Regions from separate parts of the Colwellia sp. 20A7 genome, predicted to be linked through region 3. Evidence: predicted binding sites of a transcription regulator. Region 3 holds the regulator's gene; each other region holds the start of a gene.

Region 1 (2,289 bases), 1.2 Mb from region 3:
GCCTACCCTCAACTTTTGCTAACCGCTCGACTAATTGAGGATATAGCTTTTCAATAACTATTAAGCATTCCGTTTCACTATAAACATCCGCCATTAAAGTTGTTTCTATCGCCAACGATTTACGTTGTCTGCTCACCTCTAGTTCTCTATTGTCGATACCGTGGGATTTTTGATACAAACTAGTCGCAAATTTACCGACTATAGTGGTGAGGTTCGCAATGGAAGATGCTCTAACGTCTGCACAAGTAGTAAAACCAAAAGATTGTAATTTTTGAAATGTTTTAGGTCCTATCCCTGGTATTTTTTTCAGAGATAGTTGCTCTACAAAGCTATTAACGTTATCAGGTGTGACAACACATTGCCCATTAGGCTTATTTTCATCACTGGCTATTTTTGCAATAAACTTATTTGGCGCTACACCTGCCGAGGCAGTAAGGTTTAGCTCATTATATATATCACTGCGAATTTTTTCCGCAATAAGCGTTGCACTGCCATGACATTGTACTGAGTCAGTTACATCAAGAAAGGCTTCATCAAGCGATAAGGGTTCAATAAGGTGAGTATAACGAGAAAAAATCTCTCTTATGTGTTCAGAAATTTCTTTATAAACCGACATGCGTCCATGCACAATGGTTAATTCAGGACAGAGTAATTTCGCTTTACTTGCTGGCATAGCAGAACGTACGCCAAATTTTCGCGCTTGATAGTTACAAGTACAAAGAACGCTGCGAGGTCCGTCACCACCAACCGCTAAAGGTATATCACGGTATTCAGGGAAGTCTCGCATCTCTACGGCTGCATAGAAACAGTCCATGTCTATATGAATTATTTTTCTCATACAGACATTTTACTGATTTTTTATACAGTGTCAATTACTCAATTACGTTTAAAGTATTCTATTAAGACTGTTGCACTCTATTACATGAGGCTATTTAGAGCTATTAGTCTTGAAATTTAGACTAACTAATCATTCAAGTTAGATCACTTTATAGCATTAAGCTTTGGTGCTAAAATATTTACAATAGCTTGAATATGGTCATCTCGATCATTTAGCGCCGCTATATAATGATATTCTTCACCACCAGCCTCAATAAAAATGTCTCGATTTTCATGCTCAAGCTCTTCTAGTGTTTCTAAACAATCAGCGCTAAATGCAGGACTTATAATTGCAATATGTTTATGCCCTGCTTTCGCTAAACTTTCAAGTGTCTCATCGGTATAAGGCTGTAACCATTGTGCTTTACCAAAACGTGATTGAAAAGTCATCACGAAAAAATCATCTGTTAAGTGTAATTTTTCACTTAATAAGTTACTGTCTGAGCGACTTAATAATTCTTTCTTTAGTAGGTCTGTTGTTATTTTACAAAAATCATAATAAGGGTCTCCCCATTGATAAAATAACTCAGGCATTCCGTGATAAGAAAGTACTAGTTTATCGGGTGTACCATGTTCATTTAAGTGCTCTATTACCGTATTAGCTAGTGCATTAATATAAGATTTATTATTATGATAACTATTAATAAAGCTGATATTAGGTATATAACGCCATTTTTTTAGCTCTTTGCTAACCGCATCAAAAGTAGAGGCGGTAGTGGGCCCTGCATATTGTGGATAAAGCGGTAACACAACAATATTATCTACGCCTGCTTGTTGAAATTTTTGTAATACGCTAGGTATTGAAGGCTCACCATAACGCATAGCAATATCAACAATGACATCCTGTCCGTACTTTTGTTGTAGTTGTGCCGCTACTTTTTGTTGCTGAGCTCTGCTAATAACAAGTAAAGGTGCGCCCTGCTCTGTCCATACAGTTTGATAGAGCTTTGCAGATTTTTGGGGACGTATACGTAAGATAATACCATGCAGTATTATCAACCAAATAAGACGCGGAATTTCAACAACTCTGGGATCAGACAGAAATTCACGTAAATATTTACGCACTGCACCCGTAGTTGGTGCAGCTGGTGATCCTAAATTAGTTAGTAAAACTCCTGTTTTAAAAACTTTTTTACTATTGGCATTATTATCGCCAACGTTATTGTTATTAGCTGTAAAGCGTGATTTCATTTTAGTCTTATTTAGTTTTGCTATTCAACAAGACTATCAATAACAATATGAATAGTCTCTGTTTTATCAACAGATATATTGTTAACTTCTGCTTTAAAGTCGCCTGGCTTAATACCTGCTCCACCATCTTTAGAAACAATAGCGAATATATTCACGGCACTCACACTACTTAAATTACTCTGTGGTGACATTGCAGTACTATTATTTAACACCACTACTTTA
Region 2 (2,289 bases), 1.2 Mb from region 3:
CACAAAGCGACAACAGGATAAAGTGGGTAAATACCAATATCAATTAATGCGCCGTTGGCAAATTCGGGTAAAAACGTATTCGGTACTTGGTTTGGCTTATTTGGCGTTAATTTATTTTTTGCGAAAGACTCGAGAGCGAGGCGGTATCTTGAACTGTATTGGCAATATTGACCAAAATATTTACGCGGCTTACCAATACGATAAATCTGTTGTTTTACCAGTGAAAAATTTGGCAGGTGTAAGCTCATTAATGCTTCCATGAAACAACAATTATTTTCTATTGCAGCAGATAATATTTCGCTTAACTCTTTACTATTTGATGCACTCGGTTTTTCGCCTAATACATGTTTTCCCGCGTTCAAACATTGAATAGCTTGTTTAGCATGAAAGCTATTTGGAGACGCAATATATACGGCGTCAATATTGTCATCATCAAGCATTACAGCTAAATCAGTAAATACTTTTACTTTTTTACCATCATTTATATAATCATACTGTAACGCCTTAGCTTCACCTGTCGCTTGTTGACGAGAATATATAGCGTAAAAGTTAAATTCCTCAACTTCTACTGCGGCAGTTAAGAATGTATCCACGATAAAATTACTACCAATAATTGCAATATTTATTTTTTTACTTGTTAAAGAAATATCTTCCATAATTTTTTGTATGCTCAGTATTTATCGTTGATTGAATTTTTCGAGTAACGTCCAGCTTAATTAAATGATAAGTAAAATTAGCGTTAACGCGATTTTCTTTATTCACAGTCTAAATTATCAGAAAATATAAACTAACTGAAATATTATCAGGATTAAAATGGTTTACTGTATAAATATCTAGTGGTATGATTTTATCACATTAATTATTTTCTTTAGGTTTATCTTGTGATTGGTCGTTTATCTGGTACTTTAGCTGAAAAATTCCCACCCGAAATTCTCATCGAGTGTGCAGGTGTTGGTTACGAAGTGACTATGCCAATGACCAGTATTTATGCGCTGCCTGAGTTGAATGAACAAGCGATTATTTATACCCATTTTGTAGTACGTGAAGACGCACAATTATTATATGGCTTTGCTAATACTACTGAACGAAAGCTGTTTCGTTTATTAATTAAAGTGAATGGTGTTGGCCCTAAATTAGCCTTAGCGGTATTATCGGCAATGTCGGCGGATCAATTTGTGAGTTATGTTGCTCATGATGATGTTTCTGGTATTGTAAAAATTCCAGGTGTTGGTAAAAAAACAGCAGAGCGCTTGTTAATAGAAATGCGAGATCGTTTAAAAGATTGGCAAATAACTTCATTAACTCCGGCAACAGATGCAATGCCAGTACAGTTAACTACCGAAAATACTTTTGTGAATGATCCTTTCCGTAATAATAAAGGTGATGCGATTAATGCACTTATTTCATTAGGATATAAACAAGTACAAGCCGATAAAGCGGTTAAAGCTGTTTATAATGAAGGTATGTCAAGCGAGGATATTATACGCCTTTCTTTGAAATCAATGTTATAAATACTCATACTGCCAAAGTACTCTCCTAGAGTAGAGCCGTTACTAAAATGAATAATATTAATTACTGCAATAAAAACCTTGCTGGTAATAATAGGAAATAAAAATGATAGAAGCAGATCGTTTAATTGAGCCTGTCGCAAGTATTGAAGATGAAGGTGTCGATCGTGCCATTCGTCCTAAAATGCTTACTGATTACACTGGGCAAGCTCATGTTAAAGCACAAATGGAAATTTTTATTCCAGCGGCCAAAAAACGCGAAGAGCCCCTTGACCATTTACTTATTTTCGGACCACCAGGTCTAGGTAAAACAACATTGGCTAATATTGTTGCCAATGAAATGGGCGTAAGCATTCGAACTACTTCTGGACCTGTGTTAGAAAAAGCCGGTGATTTAGCTGCACTGTTAACTAATTTAGAAGAAAACGATATTCTCTTTATTGATGAAATTCATCGATTAAGCCCAGTAGTTGAGGAAATACTTTATCCCGCAATGGAGGATTATCAGCTTGATATCATGATTGGAGAAGGGCCCGCAGCCCGTTCAATTAAGTTAGATTTACCGCCTTTTACTTTAATTGGTGCTACTACTAGGGCTGGTGCGCTAACATCCCCGCTCAGAGATAGATTTGGTATTGTTCAACGCTTAGAGTTTTATAATGTGGAAGATTTAACCACCATTGTTAAACGATCCGCACACTTCTTAAATTTAGAGATAGATGCATTAGGAGCCTTTGAAGTGGCTCGTCGCTCTCGTGGTACTCCTCGTATTGCTAATCGA
Region 3 (2,289 bases):
GGTCAACTTAGCGCTGACATTAGCTGTGCAAACGGGGTATTAACCTTAGTGATGTCACCAAAAAATGATTTAGGCTTAACCTTTACCGCATCAGTTGGTCAAAATGGCAAAGCATCTGGCAAGGGATATTTAACACCAGGCCCTAAGTTTCCAGCCGCCCTTAACGACGCCTTACCTTTTTTAGGTACGCCAGATAGCCGTGGCCGCTACCGTTTAGTGTTTTAGTTTTTTCGTTAACTAGTACACAGGTCACCACCTTTGTCATTCCGTAGGTCATTTAATACGGAATCCCATGCATGTGGTTGAATAGTCGGTAGGATGGCGACTGAAGTCGCCCCTACATTCACCCTACATACGCCTTAACAAAAAACATTGTTAGGCAAAGGTGAACGACATCACCGTAGGGGCGAATTTATTCGCCTAATAATAAGAACAGGCGACATTCGTCGTCACTCCGTAGGTGTCTTAATACGGAATCCCATACGTGTAGTTGAATAGTTATTAAGCTACTAAATCTCAAAAATTATACGACTTAACACTTGAGATTTTGAATCAAGTTCAGAATGACGACAGTTCTCGTCATTCCTTACCTTTTTAGGTACGCCTGATAGCTGTGGTAGCTACCGTTTAGTTTTTTAGTTTGATTAGTGGCTCACTTTATAATTAAGTGAGCCACTATCTTTTATTTTTGTAGATCAAATGCTTACTCGCATTCTCTTCTGGATTGGCACTCAATTAATATTGATTAACTTGTTTTCTGCTTTCCCAAAATTATTTTGTTCAAATAAAACTGATAAATACGTATGTGTATTTATCAAGCTTAATCTTAAAGTAAATGATCAGGTTTTATACTCATTTATTCTCCTATCACGTTAATTATATTGATAATTTTAAGTCCATATTCTAAGAATATGATCCTAAGGTTATTAGTAACCCCTTGCGTTTACTAGTTGGCTGTATATAATGACAGTTGTGAATAAATACAGGTCTTTACCTCGAAAGGAAACGCTAATGCCAGCAGTAAGTGAATTAAAACCGTTAACTAATCGTCAAAAACAAATATTTGATTTGATTAAAGATAAAATTCAAGAAACAGGAATGCCACCAACTAGAGCCGAAATAGCAACTTTTTTTGGTTTTAAATCTGCGAATGCGGCGGAAGAACATTTAAAAGCATTAGCAAAGAAAGGCTATATTGAAATGTTGCCTGGCACATCTCGTGGAATACGTTTATCAGAGCAATTTATTGAAGAGGATGGACTTCCTATTATTGGTAGAGTTGCTGCGGGAGAACCTATTTTAGCTGAAGAACATGTTGAAGAACATTACAAAATGAGTGGTGATCTATTTCATCCTGTTGCTAACTATTTGTTGCGAGTGAATGGTGAAAGCATGAAAAATATTGGTATTTTAGATGGTGATTTATTAGCAGTACATCAAACGACTGACGTTCAAAATGGTCAAGTTATTGTTGCTAGAGTAGAAAACGAAGTAACAGTAAAACGTTTTAAACGTGATGGTAATATCGTCTATTTACAAGCCGAAAATGAAGACTTTGAACCGATCAAAGTGGATCTTAGTTCTCAAGATTTTCATGTTGAAGGACTTGCCGTTGGTGTTATTCGTAATGGCAATTGGATGTAGTTTTTATTTACTTATATTATCCTAAACTGTTACTACATCGTAATAGCAATTTGCATCAATATCATATCGCATTCTATTCCATAAACTAAGACATATCTCATGTTTGGTTATTAAGTAATCAATTGATTAGTATTGATTATATCAATAGCCAAAATTCCCCCAGACTATACTAGTCAAGCTGTAGAGAAAGCTTAGAGTAGTTACTCTATTGATTGTATTGCCTTTTATATAAATTATCATTTGACCTAGGTTAAGTTTTGAGCGATTCTAGAAGATGAATCGAACAAAGTATCTAGCAAGAAACTGAATAAGAATAAAAAAAAGACGTCAATGCGCTAATTCGATACCTAAACTTAATATTTACTATTGTGTAATTTGAGTTGGCAATTCTACGTCAGTTAATTTAATAAATTTCAAATTAAGTGCTTAATTAGAAAATAATAATAACTAAATTAACAGATCATCAGTTCAATGATTTTTGATGTACATTGCTGCTTTTCTGTTTTCTATTTTTATATTTTGTTTTAAAGAGTGAATTACATCACTTTTATTTAAAACAAAATAGATATTGATAGGGGAGAGGTTGAGTGAATAGAAGTAATCAACGTTGGTGGACGGAAATTTGTCTTGTTTGTCTAAGCTTAT

Evidence for each region. The regulator LexA, encoded in region 3, represses DNA repair genes until DNA is damaged. The targets are predictions, from matches to a motif close to TACTGTATNNNNATACAGTA.
Region 1: a site for LexA is predicted at 849-868, ahead of dinB (DNA polymerase IV). Genes of this name have one in related genera too.
Region 2: a site for LexA is predicted at 820-839, ahead of ruvA (Holliday junction branch migration protein RuvA). Genes of this name have one in related genera too.

The regions. Positions count from the first base shown of each region.
Region 1 covers NZ_CP047130.1:974,252-976,540, reverse strand. The annotation lists gene dinB (DNA polymerase IV) at 1-838, opposite strand, end outside; gene hemH (ferrochelatase) at 982-2,067, opposite strand; gene ccmI (c-type cytochrome biogenesis protein CcmI) at 2,088-2,289, opposite strand, start outside.
Region 2 covers NZ_CP047130.1:3,118,800-3,121,088, reverse strand. The annotation lists gene GQS55_RS13410 (Gfo/Idh/MocA family protein) at 1-626, opposite strand, end outside; gene ruvA (Holliday junction branch migration protein RuvA) at 882-1,511, shown strand; gene ruvB (Holliday junction branch migration DNA helicase RuvB) at 1,615-2,289, shown strand, end outside.
Region 3 covers NZ_CP047130.1:4,321,481-4,323,769, reverse strand. The annotation lists gene GQS55_RS18665 (type II secretion system protein N) at 1-225, shown strand, start outside; gene lexA (transcriptional repressor LexA) at 1,012-1,644, shown strand; gene coxB (cytochrome c oxidase subunit II) at 2,232-2,289, shown strand, end outside.